3 regions of the Arthrobacter sp. HS15c genome follow, and region 1 is predicted to be linked to each of the others. Evidence: riboswitches for the same ligand, from Rfam matches in the RefSeq annotation. Region 1 holds a riboswitch; each other region holds the start of a gene.

Region 1 (4,896 bases):
GGCCGGTCCGGACCGGCGCCCTACTTTGCCGCCTTGGCTGCCCGGAATCCGGCCTCCAGGTCGGCCAGAATGTCGTCAATGTGTTCGATCCCCACGGACAGGCGCACCAGGCCCGGCGTCACGCCCGCAACCGCCTGCTGCTCCGCGGAGAGCTGGCTGTGCGTGGTCGACGCCGGGTGGATGACCAGGGAGCGCACGTCACCGATGTTCGCCACGTGGCTGTGCAGCTCCAGGGCATCCACAAAGCGTTTCCCCGCTTCGGCCCCGCCGGCCAGGTTGAAGGCCACCACCGCGCCGGTACCCAACGGCCCGTATTTGCGTCCGCGCTCATACCAGGGGCTTGACGGGAGCCCGGCATAGGCGACCGATTCGACGTCGTCACGGGCCTCCAGCCACTGCGCCACGGCGACGGCGTTGGCAACGTGCCGTTCCACCCGCAGGCTCAGTGTCTCCAGGCCCTGCGCGATCAGGAAGGCGTTGAAGGGCGAGACGGCGGAGCCAAGGTCACGGAGCAACTGGACCCGGGCCTTGAGGATGTAGGAGAGGTTGGCGCCGAGGGCTCCGCCGGCGCCAAGGTCGCGGGCGTAGACCAGACCGTTGTAGGTGGGGTCCGGGGTGTTGAAGCCGGGGAACCGTTCCGGGTCCTTGCCGAAGTCGAAGTTGCCCGAATCCACGATTACCCCGGCGATGGCCGCGCCGTGCCCGCCAAGGTATTTCGTGGCGGAGTGGACCACGATGTCGGCGCCCCACTCCAGCGGCCGGATCAGGTACGGGGTGGAGAGCGTGTTGTCCACCACCAGCGGGACGCCGGCCTCGTGGGCAGTCCGGGACACCCCTTCAATATCGAGCACGTCCTGGCGCGGGTTGGACACCACCTCGGCAAAGAACAGCTTGGTGTTGGGCTGGACGGCGTCCCGCCAGTGGTCCAGGTTGTCCGGGTCCTCCACGAAGGTCACGGAGATGCCGAACTTCTTCAGCGTGTGGGCGAGCAGGTTGTAGGTTCCGCCGTAGAGGCTGGGGCTGGCCACCACGTGGTCCCCGGCCTCCGCGATGTTCAGGATGGCGAAGGTTTCGGCTGCCTGCCCCGAGCTCAGGAGCAGGGCCGCGAGCCCGCCCTCAAGGCTGGCGATCCGCTGTTCCACGGCGTCCTGCGTGGGGTTGCCGATGCGGGTGTAGATCGGCGCCAGTTCTGCGAGCGCGAAGCGGTTGGCGGCGCTTTCAGCACTGGGGAAGACGAACGACGTCGTCTGGTAGATCGGGAGCGCACGCGCCCCAGTGGCGCTGTCCGGCTCCTGGCCGGCGTGGATCTGGCGGGTTTCAAAAGACCATCCGTTGGACATTCAAGGCTCCTTTGACGTGGGCCCGGGCATGCTGGGAGCACCACGGGCCGCGCTTGCCGTCCGGCCGTTGCCGGACAGCCAGGTCCTCACCCGGGGCACCCCACCGCGGAAGGAGGGTTGCCGGCCAGCAAGCCGGGGCTGTCGCTGGCACTCATGACCTGCGTTCAGTGTAGGAACCCGTCCGCGACGGGCAACAGCATTGTGACGAACATGGTCAGCGGGCGCTTCCAGGGGGCCGCGGAAGGGACGATGTCCACTCGTGACGTACGCCAAATTAGGTAAGGGTACCCTTAGCTGAGAGCCGGATCACAAAGTGCCAAGATGAGGGCATGCGCATGGATCACGTCTCTTACGCCTGTGAACACGATGGCCTGGCTGCCACCACCGAACGTATTTCGTCCGCCCTCGGCGTCGAAGCCGTAAAGGGTGGAGTGCACCCCCGTTTCGGAACCCGGAACATGATCATCCCGCTCGCCGGGCACAAATATCTGGAAGTAGTCGAGGTGCTTGACCACCCGGCATCGGACAAGGCGCCGTTCGGACAGGCAGTCCGTGCCCGTTCCGCGGCCGGCGGCGGCTGGATGGGCTGGTGCGTCGAAGTGGACGACCTCGCCCCGTTCGAAGAACGCCTGGGCCGGTCCGCCGTCAACGGCAACCGCAAGTTCCCGGACGGCCGCGAACTGGTCTGGAAGCAGATCGGCATCCTGGGCCTGATCGCGGACCCGCAGGTTCCGTACATGCTCAAGTGGGAAGGCGATCCCGCCCTCCACCCGTCCAACGCCTACGACAGCAACGTCAAGATGTCCTGCCTGACCATCGCCGGTTCGGCAGCACGGGTGACCGAATGGCTGGGCGAACCGGTGGAGAAGCCGCTTGAGGACGTCGCCGTTGACTGGGTGGCTCCGCACGGGACCCCCGGCATCCTGTCCGTCACGTTCGAAACCGCCTCCGGAGCAGTCACCATCTGATTGCTTCGTCAATACTTCGGCCGCCATCAGCGGGTGCCAACGATGCCACCCACCGATGGCGGCCGAATCCCTTTAACCCGGGCCTGGCCCAGGTAACCCAGCCCTACCCGAGGCCGACGGCCTTGCCGAACAGGCTGAAGCCAACGAAAGCCACGATGTCCAGCAGGGCATGCGCGATCACCAGCGGCATCACCCGACGCGTTTTTGTGTACAGCCAGGCGAACACCACCCCCATGATGGCATTGCCGATGAACGGGCCGAAGCCCTGGTAGAGGTGGTAGCTGCCGCGCAGCATGGAGCTGGCGAAGATCGCCAGCGGCATGCTCCAGCCGAACTTCCCGAAGCGGTCCAGGAGATACCCCACCACGATCACCTCCTCCACCACGGCGTGCCGCACGGCAGACAGGATCAGGACGGGGACGGTCCACCAGTACGAATCGAGTGCGCTGGGGATGATGGCGGTGGTGATTCCCAGCGCCCTGCCCGCAGCGTAGAGGCCCAGCGACGGGATGCCGATGAGCGCGGCGAGCCCCAGCCCCTGCAGCAGGTCACGGCCCGGCCTGGCGAAGTCGAAGCCGAGCTTCCGGAACGCGGAACCGCCCTGCGGCGCCCCGGATGTGGACTGCCGGTGCTCGGTGAGGAAGTAGATGACCAGGAGCACCGGAACCAGCGCAAAGATGATGTCCAGCAGCTGGTAGGTCAGGTCAAAGTATTCCCGGCTGCTCTGCGAACGGTTCAGCGTCGAGGTGCCTTCGGCCAGCGGGGCACGGGTCATCTTGTCCAGCAGCTGCACCACTGAATAGACGGCCGACTGCCCCAGGGACAGGCCCAGGACAATCCAGACTTCGAGCCGCAGCCGACGGCGGGAGGGAACCAGCATGTTCCCATCTTGCCTGCAGTTTCTGGTTCTTTCCTGATTTGGGCCGCCGGGCAGGGCCTGGCCCAGGACTTATGCTTGGGCCTTATGAGCGCGCCAGGGAAAATCATCATGATCCGGCATGGCCAGTCCATGGCCAACGCGGACACGTCCATCTACAACCGCGTGCCCGACTACCGCATCCCGCTGACCCCCCTGGGCGTGGAACAGGCCGCGGCGGCCGGTGAAAGGATCCGCCGGGAGCTGGACGGCCGCCAGGTCTGCGTCTACGTGTCGCCGTACCTTCGGGCGTACCAGACGCTGGAGGCGCTCAACCTTGGCAGCCTCACGGAACGGGTGATCGAAGAGCCTCGGCTCCGCGAACAGGACTGGGCCAACTTCCAGATCAGCGGGGAGATCGAGGATCAGAAGGAACTCCGCAACGCCTATGGCCACTTCTTCTACCGCTTCCGCGAGGGCGAGTCCGGCTCCGATGTCTACGACCGGATCTCCTCTTTTATGGAAACCCTTTACCGGCACTGGTCCAAGCCGGACTATGCCCCCAACACCCTGCTGGTGACCCACGGGCTGACGATGCGGCTGTTCTGCATGCGCTGGTTCCACTGGTCCGTGGAGTACTTTGAGTCCCTCAACAACCCGGACAACGCCGCGGTGCGGACCCTGGTGCGCACTGACGCGGAGAAGTATGAGCTGGACATTCCGTTCAGCCAGTGGGTGGACCGCCGGGTGGACGAGACCGTCCTGGACGCACCGCCCATGGTGTTCTAGCGGTGCTTTAGTGCGGCGCCACGATCACTTCGGTGCCGTTGGCCTCGAACGCGGCCTTGTCCTCGGCTGAAATCCCGGCGTCGGTGATGAGGCGGGTGAAGTCGTACCCGTCCATGGTGGCGAAGGCCCGGATACCCACCTTGGACGAATCCGCCAGCACGTAGGAGACCCGCGCCCGGCTGGCCAGCAGAGCGTTCACGGAGGCCTCGCCTTCCCCGGTATTGGTGGGACCAACCTCGGGGTCGATGCCGTTCACGCCGATGAACGCGATATCCAGGACCACCTTCTGCATGATGATGTCCGTGTACGGCCCGACGAGCTCGTAGGACCGGGGATTCAGGATCCCGCCGGTCACCATGACCTTGATGTTGGGCCGGACGGCCAGCTGCGAGGCGATGTTGATGGCATTGGTGACCACCGTCAGGGTGGGCTGGTTGGCCGGGGCGTTGAGGTCTTCGCGGGTTGCGAGGATCTGGGCCAGGGCGGTGCTGGTGGTGCCGCCGCAGAGGCCGATCACGGCCCCGGGCCAAATCAGCGCTGAAGCGGCCTGGGCAATCTCTTCCTTGGCTTCGGCGTGGTCGTCGCGGTTGTAGCGACCGGGCAGGTCGTAGGCGAGGGCGCCGGTGGTGGCGCCGCCCCGCGTGCGGGTCAGCAGCCGTCGCTTGGCCAGGCTGTCCAGGTCGCGGCGGGCAGTCGCGGGCGACACCGCAAGCTGGGAGACGATCTCCTCGACCTCCACCTGGCCGGTTTTGGCGAGGATGTCCAGGATGGCCGTCAGGCGGTCGGTACGGGTCATGGGGGCCTCTCAGCGATCAAACAGTCACCAGATAATGACGCTTTATGATCATATCAGACCAAATCAATCACTAAACGTCAAAAAGTGAGCCGGCTCTAGCGTGCCCGTACACCCGCCCGCCACACAGCGTACGTGAGCGGCATGCCC
Region 2 (4,896 bases), on a different contig from region 1:
GACGGACCGGCTCGCCGCCCTGGTCACCGAGATCAACCGGCTCGGCGGCGACGCCGAGGAAACCAGCGACGGCCTGGTGATCCGCCCGGCCAAACTGCATGCCGGCGTCGTGCACAGCTACGCGGACCACCGGATGGCGACCGCAGGCGCCATCCTGGGCCTGGCAGTGGAGGGCATCGAGGTGGAGGACATCGCCACCACGGCCAAGACCATGCCCGACTTTCCGCAGCTGTGGGCAGACATGATCGCGCAGGGCCAGGAACCCGGCACCGCGGTACCGGTTGGTGCCGAGTAGTGGCACGCAGCACTGACTCGTGGGACGAATCCGACGTCCGGATCCGCCCGAGCAAGAAGGGCTCCCGCCCCCGCACCAAGGACCGCCCCAGCCACGATGACGCAGTGACCGGGCGGATCATCACCGTGGACCGCGGAAGGTACACGGCGGTTGTCGGCGAGGATTCCGGTGAAGAGCGGATCATCATCGCCGCCAGGGCACGGGAACTCCGGCGGAACCCCGTCGTCGCCGGTGACTTTGTCTCGCTGGTGGGCGACGTCTCCGGTGAACCTGACACATTGGCCCGGCTGGTCCGGATCCAGGACCGCAGGACCCTCCTGCGCCGCAGTGCTGACGACACCGACCCGATCGAGCGGGCGGTTGTGGCCAACGCCGACCAGCTGGTGGTGGTGGTGGCTGCCGCCAATCCCGAGCCCCGCACCGGCTTCATCGACCGCGCGCTGGTGGCCGCGTACGATGCCGGCATCGAGCCGCTGCTCCTGGTCACCAAGGCGGACGTCAAAGACCCCGCCGAGCTGCTGTCCAACTACGAACACCTGGACTTCCCGGTCATCATCAGCCGCACGGCCGACTCCGAAGCGTCCGGCATCGACGCCCGCTCCGACGACGGGCTTTCTGCACGCCTCGACAGCGATGCCGTCGCCCAGCTCCGGGCCCACCTCGACGGCAAGGTGACGGTCATGCTGGGGCACTCCGGCGTCGGCAAGTCCACCATGGTCAATGCCCTGACCGGGGCGGAGCGTGCCACCGGCGGCGTCAATGCCGTGACCGGCCGGGGACGCCACACGTCCTCCTCAGCCCTCGCACTCAAACTGACTGACGCCCCTGCAGGTAGCTGGATCATCGACACCCCCGGCATCCGCTCCTTCGGCCTGGCCCATGTGGACCCCGACCGCATCCTCCGGTCCTTCCCGGACCTGGAACCGGGCACCGATGCCTGCGAGCGTGGCTGCAAACACACCACAGGCGCCGTCAACTGCGGCCTCGACGCGTGGGTCACCGAGGGCCATGCCGGCCCGACCGGACCGGCGAGGCTTGGATCGCTGCGGCGCCTGCTGGGCACCGACCCCCGGATGGTGGGGCAGGAAACCAAGGAACTGGGCAGCGTCAACTGACCCTGACTGGCCCGGCTGGAGAGGCACCGGGCGCTTTCCGGACGGTTCCAGTGGCCGGGGTCCCCAACCACACGGCGCTTTGACGGTAGTTTGGAACCATGATCCAACCCGCTTCGAGCTACAACGATGACCTGCGCCTGGCCCACGTGCTGGCCGATTCCGTGGACGACCAGACCATGAGCCGCTTCAAGGCCCTGGACCTCCACATCGAGACCAAGCCGGACCTGACGCCGGTCACTGATGCGGACAAGGCCGCCGAGGAAGCCATCCGCGGCCAGCTGTCCCGTTCCCGCCCCCGTGACGCCGTCCTGGGCGAGGAATTCGGCAGTTCAGGCCACGGCTCCCGCCGCTGGATCATCGACCCCATCGACGGCACGAAGAACTTTGTCCGTGGTGTCCCGGTCTGGGCGACCCTGATTGCGCTTGTTGACGAAGGCGAGCCCGTCGTCGGCGTTGTCAGTGCCCCTGCACTGGGCAAGCGCTGGTGGGCCGCCAAGGGCGCCGGCGCGTACATGGGCCGGTCACTGGCCGCTGCCACCAGGCTGAAAGTATCCGACGTCTCGAAGCTCTCGGATGCGTCCCTGTCCTACTCCAGCCTGAGCGGCTGGAAGGACCGCGGGAACCTTGATGACTTCCTTGGCCTGACCGAAGACGTCTGGCGCACGCGCGCGTACGGCGACTTCTGGTCCTATTGCATGGTGGCAGAAGGCTCCGTGGACATCGCCTGCGAACCGGAGCTCAATCTCTACGACATGGCGGCGCTGGTGCCGATTGTGGTGGAGGCAGGCGGCCGGTTCACATCCCTCGAGGGAGAGGACGGCCCGTTCGGCGGCAACGCCCTGGCCACCAACTCCATCCTGCATTCGGAAGTCCTCAAGCGGCTCAACCCCGGGCTTGACGACCTGCTCTAGCGGACTCTTATACCGAATTATCAGCGGCGGACGCCTCCGGAAGGGGGGGGTCCGCCGTCGTATCTTCGGACAAATGCGACAATTCCGGGCCCCGCGTAACAAAAGCCTTAACATTCGGACCGGCTTCCTGCCCGCCCCGCCCATGTTCTACGCTCTTAACAGGTCACGAGTGCCAGCGCGAAACCCCGGTTTGCTGGCCGGCAACCCTCCATTCGCGGTGGGGTGCCCCGGGTGACGACCAGGCCGGTCCGGAACGGACCCGGCAAGCGCGGATTCCCGGGACAGGGAGTCCCTCTAAAGTGAGGTCTCTGTGACAACAGCCACCGTCTCCCCCAACACCGCCGTCCGCCCGCAGTCCGCAGCCGGCACCGACACCGCAGCCCTGTTCAGCGAACGGCTTGCCGTTGCCGGCCGGCCGCTCTCCGCCGTTACCGGCGCCGAAATCCAAGCCCCGCTGATCCAGGGCGGACACGTCCGCTACGCCAACCTCGACTACGGTGCCTCCGCCCCGGCCCTCTCGGTGGTTTCCGCGTACCTCAACGAAATCCTGCCGTTCTACGCCAGCGTCCACCGCGGCGCAGGCTACGCATCCCAGATCAGCACGTCGGTCTACGAGAACGCCCGGAACATCGTGCGTGACTTTGTGGGCGGACGGGCCGGCGACTCCGTCATCTTCACCAGGAACACCACCGATTCGCTGAACCTCCTGGCAGGCTGTCTCCCGACGGTGGACGGCCGCCCCGCCGGCGACGTCCTGTACCTCGACATCGAGCACCACGCCAACCTCCTGCCGTGGCAGGGCGTCCCGCACCGCAGCGTTATTGCCGCCGACACCCTGGCCGGCACCGTTGAGGCCCTCCGCGCCGAGCTTGAACAGGGCGGGGTCAGCCTGCTCGCCGTCACGGGCGCCTCCAACGTCACCGGCGAAATCCTGCCCATCCGGGCACTCGCCGCCCTGGCGCACGAGCACGGCGCCCGGATCGTCGTGGACGCGGCGCAGCTCGCGCCCCACCGCCGCATCAACATCAGCGCCGACGACGTCGACTACCTCGCCTTCTCCGGGCACAAGCTCTACGCTCCGTTCGGCGCAGGCGTCCTCGTGGGCCGAACGGACTGGCTCGACGCCGGCACGCCGCACCTTGCCGGCGGCGGCGCGGTCCGTGAGGCCAGGCTCGACGGCGTCAGCTGGGCCACCGGTCCCGCCCGGCACGAGGGCGGCTCCCCCAACGTCCTGGGCGCCGCCACGCTGGCCCGCGCCACCCAGGTGATCGCGGCACTGGACCCGGACCGCTGGCACGCCCACGAGTCAGCCATCCGTTCCTTCCTGGTCGAGGGACTCCACAAAATCGACGGCGTCACCGTGCACCAGATTTTCCAGGACACGGACCCGGACACGGACACCATCGGCGTGGTGAACTTCTCCGTCGAGGGCTACGACGCCGGTTTGGTGGCCGCCTACCTGTCAGCTGAACACGGAGTGGGTCTCCGGGACGGCCGATTCTGCGCCCACCCGCTGCTCAAGCGCCTGGGCCTTCCGTCCGGGTCCCTGCGGGCGAGCTTCGGCCTGGGGTCACGGCTCGAGGACGCCCAGCGGCTCCTGGCCGGCATCGAGGAACTCCGCCGGACCGGCCTGGGCTGGGACTATGTGGTGGATTCAGGCCGCTGGGTTCCGGCCAACGACACCCGCACCTACCCGGACTGGGCACCCAACACGCCCGGCACGGCCGGCGCAGCCCCCTGCACCGACGACTGACCTGAGTCGCCCTTTACATGCGGTAAATTCGAAGGATACCCAAGGGCATCTGGCGAAGGAGACCGCACGTGGCACGGGGTGGCCCCAAACTTGACCACGGGCGCCGTCAGGAGCTCGGACAGAGCTTCCAGGACGGCGGCGAACACTACGAACGCGTCCGTCCCGGATACCCTGCCGAATCGGCAGACTGGCTGATTCCTGCCGGGGCTCGCGACGCCCTCGATGTTGGCGCCGGCACCGGCAAGTTCACCGCCCTGCTGCTTGACCGCGGCCTCGCTGTGGCCGCCGTCGACCCTTCCACTGACATGCTTGACCAGTTGCGGGTCCTGCTCCCCGGTGTTCCGGCGGCCGAAGGGACCGCAGAGGCGACTGGACTCGCGGACTCCTCGTTCGACGTCGTAAGCGTTGCACAGGCCTGGCACTGGTGCGATCCGATCGCTGCAAGTACCGAACTTTCGCGGGTCCTCCGCACCGGCGGCACGCTCGGGCTGGTCTGGAACCAGCTGGATACTTCCGTTCCCTGGGTTCACCGGCTTTCCCGCATCATGCACGCGGGGGACGTCTACCGGCCGCACTTCCGGCCGCCCGTGGGGCCGGAGTTCAAAGAGCTGGAAAGCCATGTGACGCACTGGGAGGACGCACTCACCACCGAGGAAATCATGGAGCTTGCCAAGTCGCGGAGCTACTACCTGCGTTCTGGTGAGGCCACGCGGGCCAAAGTCCTCGCGAATCTCGACTGGTACCTCCACGACCATCTGGGGCATGCGGCCGGCGCCCCCTTGGGACTCCCCTACCTGACACTGACATGGCGGGCAGTCAAGG
Region 3 (4,896 bases), on a different contig from region 1:
TGAACAGCACTCCACGCAGCTCCTGCGCACCGGAACGGTGATGGCCGCCGTGACGGCGACCCCTGAGCCCGTCCAGGGCTGCAGCGTGGAACCACTGGGTGCCCTGAGGTACTACGCCGTGGCCAGCCCCGGCTACGTCCGCCGCTGGTGGCCGGACGGGCCGGACCTCACTGCCGGCAGCCGTGCCCCCGTCATGGATTTTGACCGCAAGGACGACCTGCAGGGCGGATTTTTCCGCGAACTGACCGGCGCGGAACTGACCGCGCCGCGGCACTACGTCCCGTCGTCGGCCGAGTTCGCCCAGGCCATCCGCCTGGGACTGGGGTGGGGCCTGTTGCCGGAGCAGCAGTGCCTGGCCGACATCCGGAGCGGGGCGCTCGTGGGGCTGGCACCGGCCGATCCTGTGGACGTGTCGCTGTTCTGGCAACGGTGGAAGATTGATTCCCCGCTGCTCAACCAGCTCTCCGCTGCGGTACGTCAGACGGCGTCCCGTCACCTCCGCCAGCCTGGAGCCTGACCTCCCGCGCCTGACCTGCCGCGCCTGGCCCGGCCACCGCGGGGATGCGGCGCCAAAGGCGCCATGCCATACTCAGGCCGTGACGTCGTCGTACTCCTTCCGCGCCGAATTGTGGCTCTACCCCGAAGAAGCGGGCTGGCACTTCCTGACGCTCCCGGCGGATGTGGCCGACGATCTCCGCGAGGAAACGGCAGCGTTCCGGAAGGGCTTCGGCTCGATCAAAGTCACCGCCGAAATCGCCGGCCATACGTGGCAGACGTCGGTCTTTCCGGACAGCAAAAGCGCCTCCTACCTGTTGCCCGTCAAGAAGGCTGTCAGGGCCGCGGCCCGCATCAGCGCCGGCGACGAAGTGGCAGTGCGGCTGGAAATCCAGCATGACGATGGGGCACATACCGGGGCACGGACTGACGGTACCGGCTGAACTCCGCCGGGAACGTTGCCTCCAGCAGAGCCTCCTCCCGGAGTACTTCACGGTGCACCGCGGCGGACGCGACCGGAAGGGCCGCCGTCGTCCACGCATCATTCCGCAGCAGCCCCACACCCAGGTGAACCAACGCCCACCCGACGTACATGGGGTTCCGCGAGCGGCCATAGGGGCCCGAAGTCACCAGGGTTTCGGGCCGGGCCAGGCGTGTGTCCCGGGCGGCGAGCCACGCCCACGTGATGAGTGTTCCTCCGGCAGCCAGCGATGCCCCGCCGGCCAGGCGCAGGGCAGCCACCGGCAGGCCGGACGACTGCACGAGCCGGTGTGGCTGCACGCGCTGGAGGACCATGCCGGCGGCGATTCCCGCCAGGTTCTGCTCCGGCAGCGGGAAATTTGAAAGCAGCCTGCTCCACTCCCGGCGTGATGTCATCCGATCACCGCCCAACCCATGCGCGAACATGCAGATAATCACCTCAAAACGCGAGTTATAGGTCATTATCTGCCAGTTCGCGCCAAGTCAGATCTGCTTGAGCGCCTGCTCCAGGTCGCGGATGAGGTCGTCCGCGTCCTCGAGGCCCACGGACAGCCGTACCACGCCGTCACTGAGCCCGATGGCGGCGCGGCCTTCGGGACCCATGGCGCGGTGCGTGGTGGTTGCCGGGTGGGTGATGAGGGACTTGGCGTCGCCCAGGTTGTTGGAGATGTCGATGATGCGCAGCGCGTCCAGCAACGCAAAGGCGGCGTCCTTGCCGGAGCGCCCGGCCGTCGTCGCAAGCTCCAGCGTGAGGACGGTGCCGCCGGCCTTCATCTGCTTGGCGGCGAGCTCGTACTGCGGATGCGATTTCAGCAGCGGGTACTTGACCCAGCTGACGGCAGGCTGCTGTTCGAGCCATTCGGCCAGCCGCAGTGCGGTGGCGGAGGAGTGGTTGACGCGCAGCGCCATGGTTTCCAGGCCCTTGGTGAGCACCCAGGCGTTGAAGGCGGACAGCGAAGGACCGGTGTGGCGCATCAGCTGCTTAACCGGGCCGTCGATGAATTCCTTCGTGCCCAGGATGGCCCCGCCCATAACCCGGCCCTGGCCGTCGATGTGCTTGGTGCCGGAGTAGACAATCACGTCCGCGCCGAGCTGGCCGCAGCGCTGCAGCAGGGGAGTGGCAAAGACATTGTCGACGACGACGGTGGCGCCGGCGGCGTGCGCCAGTTCGCTGACCGCGGCGATGTCAACGATTTCCTGCATCGGGTTGGACGGCGACTCGAAGAACACCGCGGTGGTGGGCTCCGACAGGGCGGCGCGCCACTGCTCCAGGTCAGTTCCGTCGACGAACACGGTCTCCACGCCCCAGCGCGGCAGGATCTCGTTCAGGATCACAAAGCAGGAACCGAACAGTGAACGGGCCGCAACCACGCGGTCACCGGCGGCGAGCAGGGCACCGAGGGCAGTGAACACGGCGGACATGCCGGACGCCGTCGCGAAGCACGCCTCGGTTCCCTCGAGCAGCCGGAGGCGTTCCTGGAACGTGGCCACGGAGGGGTTACCGTACCGGGAGTAGACGAAGCGCTCGTCCTCGCCGGTGAAGGCGCGCTCGGCAGCGGCAGCGGATTCGTAGACGAACCCGGAGTTCAGGAACACCGGCTCGGTGGTCTCCTGGAAGTTGGTGCGGTCCAGCCCGCCGCGGACTGCCTGGGTGTCAGGGCTCCAGCCGGCGGCATCGTCGTTAAAAGTCACTTAGTTCTTTCCCAGGTTGGTTGGCAGGCCGCGGTTCTTCCAGCCGTTGACGGTGCGCTCGCCATAGCGGTCCGGCTCGCCTTCGAAGCCCTCCAGGACGTTGTAGGACGTGAAGCCGGCCCGCGTCGCAGCATTGGCGGCGGCGATGGAACGCTGCCCGGAGCGGCAGATGAACAGCAGTTCGGTGCCGTTGTCCTCCGGCGCCTGCTGCGTGAGATCCGTGATGAAATCCGGGTTGGGAATGCCGCCGGGGAACGTCCACTGGATGAACAGGGGATCGTTCTCGGTGGCCTTGGTGTCCGGGATGCCGATGTGCGCCCACTCACCCTCCGTGCGGACATCCACCAGGATGGCGCCCTGCTCCAGCTTGGCCCAGGCTTCCTGCGGGGTCAGGTCTCCGGCGTAGCTCACGCGTGGCCCTCGCCGTCGAACTCAAGGTCTTCTACTGCTGTGGCGACGGCGGCGTCCGCGCTGGCGATGGCTGCAGGGAGGATGAGTGCCTGCGCCACAATCACCTGGCCGCCGTTGGACGTTGCGGCCGGGCTTCCGTGAAGGACATAACCTTCGGCCAGGGCGGTGGAAATCCGCTCACAAAAATTACGGTCGTCCGGGCCTGTAATAAGCCGGTACGACAGTCTTTCTTCAGGGGCAGGTGCGTCAGACACGACGGATCTCCTTCTCTCACGCTTGCAGCTCGAATCGGTCGATATGCCGAGTATTCACCTGAGGCACCCCGCCGCGAAAGGGAGGGTTGCCGACCGGCCAGTCAGGGCTTGGCGCCGGTTCTCATTACTCCCCAAAAACGTAACACTTGGCCCGCCCGGCCGCACCGCCGCCGTCGTCATGTTCCGTAACCAACACGTGCTTCCACCGCCGGCAGCCGGCCGGGACAATCAATCCATGGGGATATCTCGGCGGGGACCGGCTGCATTTGCGCGGGTGAGAACAGCCGCGGCCATCCTCGCGGTGGCCACAGTAGCCCTGGGTCTGGGCGGTTGCCGGGACATCCTCGCGCCGCCGCCGTGCATGCCGCCGGCGTACACCGTAACGCCGTCGGAGGTTAAGCCCGGTGACCAGGCCACGGTCAGCGCGCCGGACACCACCTGCGGTGCCCGCTACGGCCGGGACGCGCAGGTCCAGGTGACGGTCCGGGATGCGAACCGGGCGGTGATGCTGGAGGAGCTCGCTCCCATGACCGACGACGGCGGCTTCACCCTTCTGTTCACCGTCCCGCCTGCGGCGGCTCCCGGAGAGGCCGCCGTGATGGCGTACCCGTACAACCTGGACTGGTGCGACGACACCGGAGTCAACAACCGGGCCGGCGCTGGCCCCCAGACCCTCGTCCTGGTCTCGTGTGCCGAACGCAGGGTGCCGCTGGTGATCGTGGGTAGTACCGGGGGCTGAACAGGGGCGATGCCCGGACGGGGCGATCCCGGATAGGACGCGGAAACCGATTAGAGTTTGTTGGGGCACCGGCCACCAAATGCCGAAGCGCAGCCGTCCTTGGGGGGTCAACACCAGCATGCCAACTGCCACCGCCTTCCGGCCCGTGATGAAACCCGCGGCCGCGGCCCGTCTTCGTCCGTTGCCGGCAGCGCTGCTGGCGGCCCTGCTTCTGCTTCTGACCGTACTCCCCGCGGGCACTGCCAGCGCTGCCGAGCCTGTCCCGGGGAACGGCAAGCCGCTCCTTGGAGCTGTGCTGGAGTGGGGCGAGGATTCGGCCGAGGGCTTCGCCGAACGGTTGGGCGCCTCACCCGCGCTGCTCGGGCACGATATTTCACTCCCCGTCCGCTCCGCCGAGGAAAATGATGTCCGGGAGTTCCTTGGCCAGGCGTCTGCCCTGGGCTCCCACGCCATGCTCACGGTGCGCCCATCCGCTGCGCTGGCGCAGGTGGACGCCGCGGCCGCCGCGGCGTTCGCCACCAAGGTCCAGGCGCTGGCCGCCGGCTTCCAGGGCCAGCTCCTGATCCGGTTCGCGCCGGACATGAACTCGAGCTGGGTGGAATGGGGGCAGCAGCCGCCCGCTTACAAGGCGGCGTTCCGGAACGTCGCCGCAGGGTTCAAAGCCGCTGACGACGCCGGCACGGTCATGGTGTGGCAGCCATACCTCGGGCGGGACTACCCTTTCGAGCGCCACCGGAGTGCCCCGGCTCCGGGATCCGAGGGCTTCGCCGCCCTGGACACGAACGGTGACGGGACCTGGAACGGCTCAGATGCGGCCTATGCGCC

What was found. A riboswitch is a leader RNA that binds a small molecule or an ion and turns the genes downstream of it on or off. The one in region 1 is predicted to bind S-adenosylmethionine.
Region 2: another riboswitch for S-adenosylmethionine. It lies ahead of ABV518_RS01000 (aminotransferase class V-fold PLP-dependent enzyme); the one in region 1 lies ahead of ABV518_RS19115 (bifunctional o-acetylhomoserine/o-acetylserine sulfhydrylase).
Region 3: another riboswitch for S-adenosylmethionine. It lies ahead of ABV518_RS17585 (DUF1737 domain-containing protein); the one in region 1 lies ahead of ABV518_RS19115 (bifunctional o-acetylhomoserine/o-acetylserine sulfhydrylase).

The regions. Positions count from the first base shown of each region.
Region 1 covers NZ_JBFOHM010000012.1:41,467-46,362, reverse strand. Annotated here, with positions in the region: gene ABV518_RS19115 (bifunctional o-acetylhomoserine/o-acetylserine sulfhydrylase) at 21-1,340, opposite strand; SAM riboswitch class IV at 1,385-1,499, opposite strand; gene ABV518_RS19110 (VOC family protein) at 1,670-2,308, shown strand; gene ABV518_RS19105 (CPBP family intramembrane glutamic endopeptidase) at 2,412-3,188, opposite strand; gene ABV518_RS19100 (histidine phosphatase family protein) at 3,273-3,953, shown strand; gene ABV518_RS19095 (DeoR/GlpR family DNA-binding transcription regulator) at 3,961-4,749, opposite strand; gene hutI (imidazolonepropionase) at 4,845-4,896, opposite strand, start outside.
Region 2 covers NZ_JBFOHM010000001.1:209,822-214,717, forward strand. Annotated here, with positions in the region: gene aroA (3-phosphoshikimate 1-carboxyvinyltransferase) at 1-295, shown strand, start outside; gene ABV518_RS00990 (ribosome small subunit-dependent GTPase A) at 295-1,410, shown strand; gene hisN (histidinol-phosphatase) at 1,509-2,321, shown strand; SAM riboswitch class IV at 2,483-2,596, shown strand; gene ABV518_RS01000 (aminotransferase class V-fold PLP-dependent enzyme) at 2,632-4,074, shown strand; gene ABV518_RS01005 (class I SAM-dependent methyltransferase) at 4,143-4,896, shown strand, end outside.
Region 3 covers NZ_JBFOHM010000010.1:150,329-155,224, reverse strand. Annotated here, with positions in the region: gene ABV518_RS17610 (LysR family transcriptional regulator ArgP) at 1-517, shown strand, start outside; gene ABV518_RS17605 (DUF1905 domain-containing protein) at 597-938, shown strand; gene ABV518_RS17600 (isoprenylcysteine carboxylmethyltransferase family protein) at 850-1,371, opposite strand; gene ABV518_RS17595 (O-succinylhomoserine sulfhydrylase) at 1,459-2,667, opposite strand; gene ABV518_RS17590 (rhodanese-like domain-containing protein) at 2,668-3,078, opposite strand; gene ABV518_RS17585 (DUF1737 domain-containing protein) at 3,075-3,332, opposite strand; SAM riboswitch class IV at 3,346-3,461, opposite strand; gene ABV518_RS17580 (hypothetical protein) at 3,607-4,071, shown strand; gene opgC (OpgC domain-containing protein) at 4,190-4,896, shown strand, end outside.